4 regions of the Rhizobium sp. S163 genome follow, and region 1 is predicted to be linked to each of the others. Evidence: riboswitches for the same ligand, from Rfam matches in the RefSeq annotation. Region 1 holds a riboswitch; each other region holds the start of a gene.

Region 1 (3,622 bases):
CATTGCGTCTCAAGCGGTCATTCCCTGTTTCATAAGTCCTGCTCTATAAGCACGATGACGAAAGTGGCCCGGCAGGCAAAGGCCAGCCGGGCCAAGCGATGTGATATCCAGTTAGTGCTTACCGGCTGCCATAAAGCTTGTCGAGAATTCCGCCGGAGGCGAAGTGTTCCTTCTGGATCTTTTCCCAGCCGCCGAACGTATCGTCGACATTTACGAGACGGATCGCTGGAAACTGATCTTTGAACTCGCCGATCACCTTCTCATCGCGAACGCGATGGCCGAACTGCGCGGCAATCCGCTGGCCTTCCTCGGTGTAGAGGAAGTCGAGATAGGACTTCGCAAGCGTCTCGGTGCCATGCTTGGCGGCGACCTTGTCGACCACAGCGACAGGAAACTCGGCAAGCAGGCTGACGGACGGGATCACGCCCTGAACCTTGTCGGAACCGTACTGCTTCTCGATGCCGCGCGTCTCCGCTTCGAAGGTGATCAAGACATCGCCGGTCTCGCGCTCGACGAAGGTCGTCGTGGACGCGCGGCCGCCGGTGTCGAAGACCGGCACGTTGTCGAAGATCTTGGTGATGTAGGCTTCGATCTTACCTTCGTCGCCCTTGTAGGCTTCCTTGGCCCAGGCATAGGCGGCGAGATAGGTGTAGCGCGCATTGCCCGATGTCTTGGGGTTCGGGAAGACCGCATGCACGTCGTCACGCGCTAGATCGTCCCAGTCCTTGATGTTCTTCGGGTTGCCGGCGCGCACCAGAAAGGATGGAAAGGAGTAGAATGGCGAAGCGTTGTTCGGGAAAGCCTTGGTCCAATCCTTGGAGACGAAACCGTTCTTTGCCAGGAAATCGATGTCCGTCGACTGGTTGAAGGTGACGACGTCGGCTTCCAGCCCTTCAATGATCGAGCGCGCCTGCTTGGAAGTGCCGGCATGCGATTGATCGATGGTCACACCGGGATGCTGCTTGATGAAGGCTTCGTTCTCGGAGGCGAAAAGCTCGCGCGAGACGTCATAGGATGCGTTCAGAAGCTTCGTAGGCTCTTCGGCACGGACCTGAACGGAAAAGAGGGCGGCAAGCGCTGTGCCGAGAATGAGAAGGCGTTTCATCTATCGCTCCGGTGTTTTGCTGTGCGGTGAAACTAATCGCAAGGCGACCTGATCGCGAGGAACCACCGCCCCCGGTTGCGGACCGGCTTAGAAATTCTGTCCTTTTTTCGCCATATTTCGCGTCGGTTTTACTTCATCGACGTTCCGCCCTTCTCGCGACGTTTTCCTAAGCCTCTGCCAATAAAACGCTTTTCGAGTATCGGGCACTTGAGCCTGCCGCATGACGATCGGCGGGGGGGGGCATGGCTCAACGGCCCAATACATAGCCCTTGCGCTCGGTCAGGCTTTGGCGTATCACCCCGGCATCACAGGGGTGCTCCGTAATGCCGGGGCTGAGATACGGTCGCATGATCGTGGACCCTCAAGCTGATCTGGATAATGCCAGCGGAGCGAGGTAGAGCGATGTTTTCCGGCGCGCAGATTTCACTATATCCCATGACCGACGATTTCGTCGGTGTCATCACCCATGCGCTTTCTGCGCTCGATCCCCATCGTGACAGACTGCGGATCGAGACGGACGACATTTCGACGCTGATCATCGGCACGCCCGACGTCGTCTTCGCCGCCATGCGCGATCTGTTTGCGGCAGCCGCCAGCAGCGGCAAGCATTGCGTCCTGCACGCGACCATTTCGCGCGGCTGCCCCGGCGAGCCTGACGATCCGATCTGCCAGACGCCCGAACTGACCGGCCCCATGGCGCCGCTTGATGAGCGCAAGGCCCGCGCACACCAGGCGGTCAAGGACGCGCCTGTTATCGGCCAGGAAACGGCCGCGCAGTTTTCGCTCTATACGCTCGGGATCGACGGCCACATGGACGAGATTTACGGCTGCATCGACTTCCTGAAGAATTCCGGTGTCTTCGAGAAATCGAAGAACTTCTGCACGAAGCTGCGCGGCGACACCGGTGCGGTTTTCGCGACCGTGCATGAGGCGCTGGTGCGGTTTGGCCCGCCGGCGGGCCATGTGACGATCGACCTTACCGTCGCGGCAAACAGCCCGTCCAAGCGCTAAGCGCCGACCCAGGCTCGCCCAAACGGTTGCTCCATGTCGATATCACGCCCGCCTTCACGGCAGGTCTTTCACGGCCTGCAACACAACATCCGCTCCGCTCTGAGCCGGGCCCTGCCGGCAATCGCGGCCGTCTGCCTTTTGGTGGCAGCTTGGGAGGCCTATGTCCGCCTGTCAGGCATCTCGCCCACGACCTTGCCCGCGCCGTCCCGCGTGCTTGCGCAGACCTTCCAGTCCCGGCAGGCCCTGTTCGACAATACGCTCCCGACATTGAGGGCCACGCTTGCCGGTTTCGGCTGCTCGCTTGCGGGCGCCTTCACCCTGTCGGTGCTGATCGACTTCTGCAAGTCCCTGCGTCGCGCACTGTTTCCGCTCTTCATCATCAGCCAGACGCTGCCGCTGGTCGCCATCGCGCCGTTGATCGTTCTGTGGTTCGGCTTCGGCCTGATGCCGAAGATCCTGCTGGTCGCGCTCGTTACCTTCTTCCCGATTCTGGTGGCGCTTTGCCAGGGCTATCAATCGACCGAGGACGAGCTGCAGCAACTGGTTGCCTCGATGGGCGCGCCGCGCTGGAAGCAGTTCCTGCTTACCCGCCTGCCGTCCGCCCTGCCCTTTTTCTTCGCTGGGCTGCGTATATCCATCACCTACGCCGTCGTCGGCGCGATCTTCGCGGAATACGCGGGTGCTGCCAAAGGGCTCGGCATCTACATGCTGAACGCCAAGAACAATTTCCGACCCGACCTGGTACTGGCCGCAGTGTTCGTCAGCGCCGCGCTGACCCTCACGCTGTTTTCCCTCACCGTCATCGCCGAACACCTAGCCATGCCATGGGCGAGACGCGGAAAGGGAAGCGGCCGATGACCGTGCTGCGCTTGGAACTCGATCACATCACCTGCCGCTACGACGAAACCCCAGTGCTGTCGGACATCTCTCTGACAGTCAAACCCGGCGAATTCGTCTCCATTCTCGGGCCCTCGGGCTCTGGAAAATCCACGCTGTTCAAGCTGCTCACCGGCGCTCGCAAACCCGATGGCGGCAGCATGCGCTTCGACGGCCATATGCTAAACGGAACAATCCGCCCCTTTGCCTTCATGCCACAGCGCGACGCTCTGATGCCATGGCGACGCATAGTCGACAACACCACGCTCGGTCTCGAGGTTAAAGGCATACACCGCGCCGAGGCGCGCCGGCGGGTGCTGCCGCTGTTTTCCGAGTTCGGCCTCGACGGCTTCGAGCAACATTATCCGGCGGAGTTGTCCGGCGGCATGCGGCAGCGCGCGGCACTGCTGCGCACCGTGGTCCAGGACAAGCCGATGCTGTTGCTCGACGAACCGTTCGGCGCGCTCGACGCATTGACACGCGCGGGCATGCAGCGCTGGCTGGAAGAGATGTGGTCGCAGCATGACTGGACCGCGATGCTCGTCACCCATGATGTGCGCGAAGCGGTCTATCTCTCCGACCGCATCTATATCTTTTCGCCCCGCCCGGCCTGCGTTATCCGCGAGATCA
Region 2 (3,622 bases), on a different contig from region 1:
TCCGGTTGATCTCGATTGTGAAAGCAAGCGAAATGAGGCTTGGCTGTCCCACGTTTTGGGCGAGAGACTTCTCGGCGAGTGCACGCCCAATCCTGCCGTTGCCATCCTCGAAGGGATGTATGCTCTCAAAATAAAGATGACCGATGGCTGCGCGCGTCAATGCCGGCAGTTGAAATGGCCCATTCGGTCGCGATTGGTTGAACCACGTGATGAATTGATCCATCTCCCGTACAACCCGCAAAGACGCAGGCGCCTCGAAGTGGATCGTCGGTTTATCCAGTCGACCCGACACGATCTGCATCGCGTCTTCGTGTCGGCGATACCCGCCGATCGTGTCCAGATGTCGATTTCCTGCCATAAGCATCGAGTGCCAGTTGAAAAGCTCCTCGTGGAACAGCGTTCGGTCCCAATTTCTATAAACATCTGCCATCATCTGTGCGATCCCCCGCTCTTGAGGACGAACGGGGCGGTCATCGGTCGTCAGTCCGAACTGCCGACGAAGCGAAGACTGAACGCTCACGCGGTCAAGATATTCGCCTTCAATTTCAGAGGTCTTGATAGCCTCTTCGCTCAGCAGCTCTATGCGCAGCTGACTGCTGTCGTCGTTACTGAGATGTCGAACGGCCCCTATCAGCTCGCCAGAAGCTTGCAAAAATCTCTGCTCCAACGCGAGCATAGCGGAAGCATCATAGTTAAAATTCGGCCAGTCGGCGTGCTGCCAGTTCCACGGCATGAGTTATAGGCACCTTTTCTATAGCTCATAAATACCGACTTCTATGAGTTATTGCAATCAGTGCTATCGCTCATCCGAGATGGAACAGCATGCGACTAGAGCAAAGATCCATGACGAAACGTGACTGGCGACAGTCGACAATCCTTGATTGCTGCAGTCAAAAAATCACAGCGATGTGCGGATTGGTTGTGACCCGCCACCAACAGGCTTGGCGATGCCGCAACCAAATGAATTCTGAGGGCTTCGGTGACGCCCTATGATTGGAGCGCCACCGGTGCCTGTGGCGACTAACGTCAAAAAACCTCACGTGCCCGGCTCTTCCTGCCTGGTACGGTGTTCGCCGCTAAAGCTGGAAGCGGTAGGGAGTCTTGTGTCGTCTGCTCTCTTCACAAACGTCCATAAAGCTTTTGCGCTTGACGAAACCGCTTGGGCCGCAATACCCTCGACCCATTCACCAGGGGTGTCCCGACAAGGGGCTGAGATTCTGCTATCGCGCGCAGTGACCCGTTGAACCTGATCCAGTTCATACTGGCGTAGGGACGGTGCAAGCGCTCGAGGCTCTGGATTTCCGCGTGGAATCCGTGCCCGCGTCTTTTCATCATTCCGGCTGAGGACTGGGTCTCCAAACGAAAACTTGGAGCCTCAAACCATGAATATCGCCGCAAAGACCATCACCCCCACAGTTACCACCGGCCCGCTTCCGGCTTCCCGAAAGATCTACATTCCGGGCAGCATCCACCCCGGTATCCGCGTTCCCATGCGCGAGATCAGCTTGCACCTCACCTCCGGAGAGCCGCCGGTCACGGTCTACGATTCCTCCGGGATCTACACTGTTGAAGGCGCCGACATCAGCATCGAACGCGGCCTGCCTGCGCTGCGCCGCGACTGGGTTGTCGCCCGCGGCGACGTGGCGGCCTATGACGGAAGACTGGTGCGCCCCGAAGACAACGGCTTTGCCAGCGGCGAGCGCCTGACACCCGAATTCCCGGGCAAGCGCCAGCCGCTGCGCGCCACTGAGGGGAAGGCGGTGACCCAGCTCGCCTATGCCCGCGCCGGCATCATCACGCCCGAAATGGAATTCATCGCCATCCGCGAAAACCTCGGCCGCAAGATCAAAGCTGAGGCCATGATCCGTGACGGCGAGAGCTTCGGAGCCCATGTTCCCGATCACGTCACCCCCGAGTTCGTCCGCCAGGAAGTGGCAGCAGGGCGCGCCATCATTCCCGCCAACATCAACCACCCGGAAGCCGAGCCGATGATCATCGGCCGTAATTTCCTGGTGAAGATCAACGCCAATATCGGTAACTCCGCCGTCACCTCCTCGATGGCCGAAGAGGTCGAGAAGATGGTCTGGGCCGCGCGCTGGGGCGCCGATACGGTCATGGATCTGTCCACCGGCCGCAACATCCACAACATCCGAGAATGGATCATCCGCAACTCGCCGCTGCCGATCGGTACCGTGCCGCTCTACCAGGCGCTGGAAAAAGTGGAGGGCATTGCCGAGAACCTGACCTGGGAGGTCTATCGCGACACGCTGATCGAGCAGGCCGAACAGGGCGTCGATTACTTCACCATCCATGCCGGCGTACGACTTCACTACATCCCTTTGACCGTCAACCGTGTCACCGGCATCGTTTCGCGCGGCGGCTCGATCATGGCCAAGTGGTGTCTTCATCACCATCGCGAGAGCTTCCTTTATGAGCACTTTGAGGAGATCTGCGACATCTGCCGCGCCTATGACGTATCCTTTTCGCTTGGTGACGGCCTGCGCCCCGGCTCGATCGCCGATGCCAACGACGCCGCGCAATTCGCCGAGCTGGAAACGCTGGGCGAATTGACGAAGATCGCCTGGGCGAAGGATTGCCAGGTCATGATCGAGGGCCCAGGCCACGTGCCGATGCACAAGATCAAGGAAAACATGGACAAGCAGCTGGCCGTCTGCGGGGAGGCGCCGTTTTATACGCTCGGGCCGCTGACGACAGATATCGCACCGGGCTACGACCACATAACGTCCGGTATCGGTGCGGCGATGATCGGTTGGTTCGGCACGGCGATGCTCTGCTACGTCACGCCGAAGGAGCATCTCGGCTTGCCGGATCGAAACGATGTGAAAACCGGCGTCATCACCTATAAGATCGCTGCCCACGCCGCCGATCTCGCCAAGGGACATCCGGCCGCCCAGCTGCGCGACGATGCGCTGTCGCGTGCCCGCTTCGAGTTTCGCTGGGAAGACCAGTTCAACCTCTCGCTCGATCCGGAAACCGCCCGCAGCTTCCACGATGAGACGCTGCCGAAGGAGGCGCATAAGGTGGCGCATTTCTGCTCGATGTGCGGCCCGAAATTCTGCTCCATGCGGATCTCCCACGATATCCGCGCCGAAGCACAGAAAGAGGGGCTGGACGCCATGGCTGCGAAGTATCGCGACGGCGGCGATCTCTACATGGCGGTTGATGCCGAGGGCCAGGTGGCCGGCTGAGATGCGCGTTCTCGTCAAGGGGGCCGGCGTCGCCGGCCTCACGGTCGCCCATGCGCTCGCCGTGCGCGGCGCCGAGGTCACGGTTTCAGATCCCAGCTGCGGATTTTCGGGTGCCGCCTCCTGGCTCGCCGGCGGCATGCTGGCTCCGTGGTGCGAGCGCGAGAGTGCCAATGAGGCCGTGTTGCGCGAGGGGCAGGATGCGCCCGACCGCTGGGAGGCGATGATGCCGGGCGACGTTAAACGAAACGGCACGCTGGTGCTGGCACTGGCGCGCGACCAGGGGGAGCTCAAGCGCTTCGCCGGTCGCACGACGGGATATGAGTGGTTGGACGAACAGCAGATCGCGACGCTCGAGCCTTCCCTGGGGGGGCGCTTCCGGCAAGCGCTGTTTTTCCCGCGCGAAGCCCATCTCG
Region 3 (3,622 bases), 460 kb from region 1:
CCGCCTTTGACAAGCACGGCAGCGGGTCCCAAAGCGCGCAGCGCTTCGGCCTGCTCGCCCATCTCCCGGCGGCTCTCGGCCACATCGGTGTGGAGCAACGCGGCTGCCTCAGGCAGATTGGGCGTTAGCAGAGTCGCAAGCGGCAGCAGCCGGCGCAGAAGCACATCGACCGCAGCGGGGTCGAGAAGCTTCGCCCCACCCTTGGCCACCATGACGGGATCGAGCACGATCGGGATGCCGGGATGAAGCTTGAGAACGCCGGCGACGGCATCGGCGATTTCAGCATTGGCGATCATGCCGATCTTCACGGCATCGACCCGGACATCGGCAAACACGGCCTTGATCTGATCGGCGACGAAACCTGCTGGCACGAGGTGAACGCCGGATACGCCTTGCGTATTCTGCGCTGTCAACGCGGTGAGCGCCGCCATGCCATAGACGCCGCGCGCGGCAAAGGCCTTGAGGTCCGCCTGGATGCCCGCGCCGCCCGATGGATCGGATCCGGCGATGGAGAGAACGTTGCGGATCATCGTGATCTCCCTTGAATAGCCTCTGAAAGCTCGCGGGCGGCGGCGCGAGGATCTGATGTGCCGCAGATCGCCGAGACGACGGCGATCCCGTCGGAACCGGCAGCAAAAACACCGCCGACATGCGCCAGCTTCAGCCCGCCGATCGCAACGGATGGAACCGGGCAGACAGCGACGAGACGTGCAAGGCCGTCGAAGCCGATCGGCTGTTTGTGATCCGGCTTGGTCGGCGTCGCGAAGACCGGGCCGATGCCGGCATAGTCGACCAATGCCGGATCGACAGCCCTCGCCAACGCCTCTGTCTCCACCGACAGGCCAAGGATCATGTCGCGCCCGACCCGCTCGCGCGCGGCACGCACGACCATATCGTCCTGGCCGACATGCAGACCATCGGCGCCGATCGCGACGGCCGCCTCGACATCATCGTTGACGACAAGCAGCGCGCCCGTCCCGGCGAGCGCTTCCTTCAGGGCAAGGCCGGTGTCTATCATGCGCGCCGTGGAGGCGTGCTTATCGCGGAGCTGCACGACAGTGGCGCCACCGGCGGCGGCGCGCCTTGCGGTTTCGACCATGCCGATGCCGGCGCAGAGCTCGGGATCGAGGACGAGATAGAGCGAGAGATCGATCCCGCTCATAGCATCCGCACCCGCGCATTGTTGTCGATCGCGGCGCCGTCTATCGCCGCTAGGGCATCGAGGAACCGCCACGAAAATGACCCCGGTCCGTCAGTGACCCGCGCCGCCTCTTCGCCGGCGACGGCGAACATGGCGAGTGCCGATATCGTCGCTTCGAACGGAGCACCGGGCCTTGCGGCGGCGAAGGCACCGACGAGGCATGTCAGCGAACAACCGAGCGCCGTCACCTGCGGCATCAGCGAAGAGCCGCCCTCGATGCGGCAGGCGCGCGCGCCGTCGGTGACGAAATCGACCTCGCCGGTCACCGCCACCACGGCCTGATGCTTGTCTGCGATATGGCTGGCGGCAGCTTCCGCCTGCTCCACGGGGTCGCGGCTATCGACGCCCTGCCCCCGGCTTTCGCCACCGGCGAGCGCGATGATCTCGGACGCGTTGCCGCGAATGATGGTCGGGCGAAGCGCCAGCAGCTCCGCGACGGCCTGTCTGCGAAAGGCGGTCGCATAATGGGCGACAGGGTCGAGGACCCATGGCTTGGCGTTTTCGCCCGCCGATCTGGCAGCGGCACGCATGCCGTTCAACCAACTCGACGAGAGCGTGCCGATGTTAACAGTCAGCGCGCCGGAGATCGCCGCGAACTCGCCGGCCTCTTCCTCTGCATGCACCATGGCAGGCGAACCGCCGGCTGCGAGCAGCACGTTGGCGGCGATGTTCATCGCAACGAAATTGGTGATGCACTGAACGAGCGGCCTTTGCGCGCGCATGGCATCGAGCATCGAACCGGGAGATCTGTCGTCTTTCATCATGCCCCTTTCGGGCGGGGCAAGACGCGGGGACCCTGATAGCACTGCCGAAGGGTCCGAGCGACTCCCTCCGCCAGCATTATCTGGTTCAGGTTCAAAGGGTACTTCTCAGTCTGCCGTCGGCAAACGCCCCTGTCTCTCAATGGGTCTGTTTTGTCAGAGAAGCCGACCGCTGTCACGCGCAAAATGACAGGAGCCCGGAGCTGGCAATCAGCCGCCGATCAGGCGCCGTTCTCCTTGATCGCTTCCATCGCAACAAAGGTCGATGTGTTGGCGACGAAGGGAAGGCTGGAGATCTTCTCGCCTAGAACGAGGCGATAATTGGCGATATCGGACGTGCGTATTTTCAGGAGGTAGTCGAATGCGCCCGCGATCATGTGGCACTCCTCCACCTCCTGCAGCTTGCGAACCGCGACGTTGAATGCGTTCAGCGCGTTCTCCCTGGTGTCGGAGAGTTTCACCTCGGTAAACGCCACATGGTTGCGGCCGAGCTTGTTGACGTCGATGATGGCGCGGAAGCCGAGAATGTAGCCATCCTCGATCAGCCGCTTGAGCCTGACCTGGCAGGGCGTGTTGGACAGACCCACGCGTTTGGCGAGGTCGGTCACAGACATCCTGCCATCGGCGACGAGCGCGTCGAGGATGCGCTGATCGAATTGGTCGATTTCCCTGACATTTCCCGCGCTCGCCACAATAATTTCCTCCAATATGAATATTGAATAGCGAACTAAAGACTAGAACGTTCCAAATCAAGTGAAATTGACTTCTCGAAATCTGCTAGCTTCGCGACATCAGCGGATCAGGAGCCCAGCATGGCAATCACCACCGACGCGGCAGCAGTCGAAGTCACAGTAGAGCAGGGCAACGGCTCTGCAAATCCCTTTGATGGATTTGCCCCTCCGATCCGAGAACAGAGCGATCTACGCCGCGCCATCACGGCTGCCTACCGCACGCCGGAGACGATCTGCGTGCCACGCCTGGTTGAAGCAGCCGCCCTCCCCGATCACGTCAGGAAAGCCGCTGCCGACACCGCCCGCAAGCTGATCGAGGCCCTGCGCGCCAAGCACAAGGGAACTGGCGTCGAGGGATTGGTGCATGAATATTTGCTCTCCAGCCAGGAGGGCATCGCGCTGATGTGCCTGGCCGAGGCGCTGCTGCGTATCCCCGACACGGCCACGCGCGACGCGCTTATCCGCGACAAGATTTCCGAGGGCGACTGGAAGGCGCATCTCGGCGGCGGCCGCTCGCTCTTCGTCAACGCCGCGACCTGGGGTCTCGTCGTGACAGGCAAGCTGACATCGACGGTCGCCGATCGCAGCCTTTCTGCGGCTCTGACCCGATTGATCGCCCGCTGCGGCGAGCCGGTGATCCGCCGCGGCGTCGACATGGCGATGCGGATGATGGGCGAGCAGTTCGTTACCGGCGAGACCATCGACGAGGCGCTGCAGCGGGCAAAGCCGCTCGAGCAGCGCGGCTTCCGCTACTCCTACGACATGCTGGGCGAAGCCGCGACCACGGGCGCGGACGCGAAACGCTACTACAAGGATTACGAGACCGCGATCCACGCCATCGGCAAGGCGTCTGATCGGCGCGGCATCTATGAAGGCCCGGGCATCTCGATCAAGCTTTCGGCGCTGCATCCGCGCTACGCACGCACGCA
Region 4 (3,622 bases), on a different contig from region 1:
CATCGACAGAATGAGCGACAGCAGGGCCGACGAGAGCGCCATCACGCCGCTGGTGGCAAGCGCCCTCCAGAAGATCGCTTCGCCGACGAGCTTCACTAGATCGGCGCGCAGGCCGGCGATGACGACGAAAAGCAGCGGCAGGCCGAGAAACAGCACCGCCAGCGTGAGAAGCGCGCGATCGGCGATCCATGCACCGAACAGCGTGCCATCGGGCCGCCGGATCGTGCGGCCCGCCGTCAGCCCCGCATCTCCTGATGCCGGCAGCAGCGACAGAATGCCGAGCACCACGGCCGTCAGCGCGATCTGCAGCAGGGACAAGCCCACGGCGCGGCCGGGATCGAAATCGAAGCGCAGCGACTGGTAGATCGCCACCTCGATCGTGGTCGCCGCCGGTCCGCCGCCGAGCATCAGCACCAGCGTGAAGCTGGTGGCGCAGAGCATGAAGATCAGCCCCGCCACGCCCGGTATGACGGAGCGCAGCACCGGCCACTCGATGAAGCGGAAGACGGAAACCGGCCGCATGCCGAGGCCGCTCGCCACCAGCCAGTATTCGCCCGGCACCCGCTCCAGCGCCGCCAGCATCAGCCGGCAGGCGAGCGGCAGGTTGAAGAACACATGCGCGAGCAGAATGCCCGACAGCCCATAGATGCTGACGGGTTGATCGATCCCCGCCCATGACAGCATCGTGTTGACGACGCCCTGCCGGCCCCAGATACCGATCAGGCCGAGCGCGCCGATCAGCACCGGCAGCCCCATCGGCACCGCCATGAGCCGGATGATCCAGATGCGACCGACAAATCGCGGCTGCCGCGCCAGCGCCCGTGCGACCGGAATGGCCAGCACGACAGACAGCAGCGTCGAAAGCGCCGCCTGCAGAAGCGTGAAGCGCAGAACGCGCAGGATGTATGGATCGGAAACGATCGCGCCGACGGGCATGCCATCGGTGGAGATCAGCAGGGACAGCGTCGCGACCGTCACGAAGACGATGATCGCGGCGAGGCTAAGCGCCCCGCCAGCCAGCGCGTATCGTCTTTCGGACGGCGCAAGAAGCATCAATTCATGCTCATGGCGGCCAGCCACTCGTCGATCCAGGCCTTGCGGTTCTTGGCAACCTCATCCGAGCTCATTAGGAAGGTCTTCGACGGATTGACAAGCTTGCCGAAAGCATCCGGCAGCGGTTCCGAGGTCTTCGACACCGGCATCATCCAGTTGTTGGTCGGGATCGTGTCCTGGAAGCCTGATGTCACCATGAACTTCAGGAAGTCCTGCGCCAGCGCCTTGTCCGGCGCATTCTTCAGGAGGCCGGCAACCTCGATCTGGATGTAATGCCCTTCGGAGAATGCCGCTGCCTGGTAACGATCGGTGTTTTCCGAAACCATGTGATAGGCGGGCGACGTCGTATAGGAGAGCACCATCGGCGCCTCGCCCTTGGTGAACAGGCCATAGGCCTCCGACCAGCCCGGCGTCACCGTCAGCACGCGTTTCTTGAGCTTGGCCCAGGCTTCCGGCGCCTGGTCGCCATAGACCGACTTGACCCAGAGCAGCAGGCCGAGGCCCGGCGTAGAGGTGCGGGGATCCTCGATAACGATCTTCTGCGCGGGATCGCCGTCTACCAGTTCCTTCAAGCTCGCCGGCGGCGTCTTGATTGTCTGCGTGTCGTAGATCACGGCGAAATGGCCGTAGTCATAGGGCACGAAGACATCATCCTTGAAGCCGCCGGGGACCTTTAGCGCGCTGGTATCGACGCCGCTTGCATCGAACAAGCCGGTGGCCTTGGCTTCCGTGATGAGGTTCGTGTCGAGGCCGAGCACGACATCGGCCTTGGTGCCGGCACCTTCGAGCTTCAGACGCGACAGCAGTGCCACGCCATCCGCGACGCTGACGAAGTTGACCGTGCAGCCGCAGGTCTTCTCGAACGCGGCCTTTACCTTGGGACCGGGACCCCATTCGGAAGTGAAGCTCTCATAGGTGTAGATGGTGAGCGTCTTGTCGGCGGCGTGTACTGCCGTTGCCGAAAAGCCCGCCAACAGCATGGCAGCGCCGAGCGCATAGGTCTTGAAATGGGTCATGACACCTCTCCTCTAGGTTCATTGAAGGGGAAAAGGGCGGTGCCTGGTGTCACGCGTCTAATCCCTCCGCCGGTGTTAGCCGGATCAGGTTCCGCGGGTTGGCTTTTGCAAGCCTCTCAGCCAAGCATCCTGAAGATACGAGGCACCCCGTTAGAGCGTCGCAAGGTGTATATCCGTAGCCGGCGTCTGGCAAGAGCGGACGTCGGCCAGGGTTCGTCAGGCAGATTCGTCGGCTATTCGGCGGCCGCTTTTGCGGGCGCCGCACCGGTGCGCGGCAATTGCACCGGCTTCAGCATCAGTGCCGCGAGCAGGCCGATGAAGGCAATGAGACACGAGGTCAGGAACAATGGCACGAAGGCGCTGGCATAGGCATCTGCCACCGCCTGGCGCGCGGCTTCCGGCAAGGCCGCCATCATCTTCGGCGTCAGCTGCTCGATATTCTCAACGCCGGGGATGGACGCTCCCGTCCGACCGAGCTGCGAGCCGATGATCGCGCCGTAGATGGAGATGGCGATCGAGGCTCCGCCCATGCGCGACAGCGTTACCGATCCGGTCGCCGCCCCGACATCGCGGGCAGGCGCCGCGTTCTGCACGCCGATGATCGGCACCTGCTGCGCGAGGCCGATACCGATGCCGTGCACCGCCATGATCGCGCCGATGATCAGCACGGGTGTTCCGGCATGCACCTGCGACAGCAGCGCGAAGGCGACAGTGCCGAAGGAGAGGCTGGCGACGGCGAACGGCTTGTAGCGTCCCGTCGCCGAAATGAACCGCCCGGCCGACAGCGAGCCGCATACGATGCCGCCGGTGAGCAGAATGAAGAGCGCACCGGCCGCCGATGGCGACAGGCCTGTGGTCGTCTGCAGGAACAGTGCGAAGTAGTTGACCATGCCGATACCGATCGCGCCGCTCATGACCGACATGACCAAGAGCAGGCCGAATGTCGGGTTACGAAACAGCGACAACGGAACGATCGGCTCAGCGGCGCGCCGCTCCACCAGCACCCAGGCAATGGCGCAGACGATGCCGAGCGCGATGATCGCAAGATTGCCCGGCGCGACCAGCGAGCCGAAAAGCTGGCTGCCATCGGCGGCAAGCACGATGCAGCTTGTGGTCATCGCCAAGAGCAGCGCGCCGGCGTAATCGATCTTCGGGCGGCGGTTCGGCTTGCGATAGGGCAGCATGAAGGCCAGCCCGGCGATCACGATCGCGCCGATCGGCACATTGACGAGAAAGATCGAGCGCCAGCCGAACAGATCGCTCATCGCGCCGCCGAGGACAGGACCAATGGCGCCGGATGCCATCAGCACAAGGCTGGAATAGCTCTGGTATTTCGCCCGCTCGCGCGGCTCGAAGAGATCCGCATTGACGGCGAAGATCGACACCATGATGCCGCCGCCGCCGAGCCCCTGCAGCACGCGCGCCGCGATGAGCGTATCCATCGACACGGCCAAGCCGCACAGCGTCGAGCCCACGGTGAAGATGATGATCGCCGCCATCATCACGTATTTGCGCCCGAAGAGATCTCCCAGCTTGCCGTAGAGCGGCATGAC

What was found. Region 1 has a riboswitch for thiamine pyrophosphate ahead of QTL96_RS10500 (YkoF family thiamine/hydroxymethylpyrimidine-binding protein). Riboswitches for the same ligand answer to the same signal wherever they lie in the genome.
Region 2: linked by a shared signal. The riboswitch ahead of thiC (phosphomethylpyrimidine synthase ThiC) and the one ahead of QTL96_RS10500 (YkoF family thiamine/hydroxymethylpyrimidine-binding protein) in region 1 are both predicted to bind thiamine pyrophosphate.
Region 3: linked by a shared signal. The riboswitch ahead of thiM (hydroxyethylthiazole kinase) and the one ahead of QTL96_RS10500 (YkoF family thiamine/hydroxymethylpyrimidine-binding protein) in region 1 are both predicted to bind thiamine pyrophosphate.
Region 4: linked by a shared signal. The riboswitch ahead of thiB (thiamine ABC transporter substrate binding subunit) and the one ahead of QTL96_RS10500 (YkoF family thiamine/hydroxymethylpyrimidine-binding protein) in region 1 are both predicted to bind thiamine pyrophosphate.

Annotation. Positions count from the first base shown of each region.
Region 1 covers NZ_JAUDSA010000012.1:115,581-119,202, forward strand. Annotated here, with positions in the region: gene cysT (sulfate ABC transporter permease subunit CysT) at 1-13, opposite strand, end outside; gene cysP (thiosulfate ABC transporter substrate-binding protein CysP) at 119-1,105, opposite strand; TPP riboswitch at 1,405-1,515, shown strand; gene QTL96_RS10500 (YkoF family thiamine/hydroxymethylpyrimidine-binding protein) at 1,508-2,116, shown strand; gene QTL96_RS10505 (ABC transporter permease) at 2,150-2,974, shown strand; gene QTL96_RS10510 (ABC transporter ATP-binding protein) at 2,971-3,622, shown strand, end outside.
Region 2 covers NZ_JAUDSA010000007.1:180,351-183,972, forward strand. Annotated here, with positions in the region: gene QTL96_RS09500 (Fic family protein) at 1-733, opposite strand, end outside; TPP riboswitch at 1,180-1,291, shown strand; gene thiC (phosphomethylpyrimidine synthase ThiC) at 1,383-3,209, shown strand; gene thiO (glycine oxidase ThiO) at 3,211-3,622, shown strand, end outside.
Region 3 covers NZ_JAUDSA010000012.1:579,028-582,649, reverse strand. Annotated here, with positions in the region: gene thiD (bifunctional hydroxymethylpyrimidine kinase/phosphomethylpyrimidine kinase) at 1-530, opposite strand, end outside; gene thiE (thiamine phosphate synthase) at 527-1,162, opposite strand; gene thiM (hydroxyethylthiazole kinase) at 1,159-1,962, opposite strand; TPP riboswitch at 2,011-2,106, opposite strand; gene QTL96_RS12365 (Lrp/AsnC ligand binding domain-containing protein) at 2,184-2,654, opposite strand; gene putA (trifunctional transcriptional regulator/proline dehydrogenase/L-glutamate gamma-semialdehyde dehydrogenase) at 2,775-3,622, shown strand, end outside.
Region 4 covers NZ_JAUDSA010000038.1:289,752-293,373, forward strand. Annotated here, with positions in the region: gene thiP (thiamine/thiamine pyrophosphate ABC transporter permease ThiP) at 1-1,053, opposite strand, end outside; gene thiB (thiamine ABC transporter substrate binding subunit) at 1,053-2,033, opposite strand; TPP riboswitch at 2,114-2,229, opposite strand; gene QTL96_RS30365 (MDR family MFS transporter) at 2,303-3,622, opposite strand, start outside.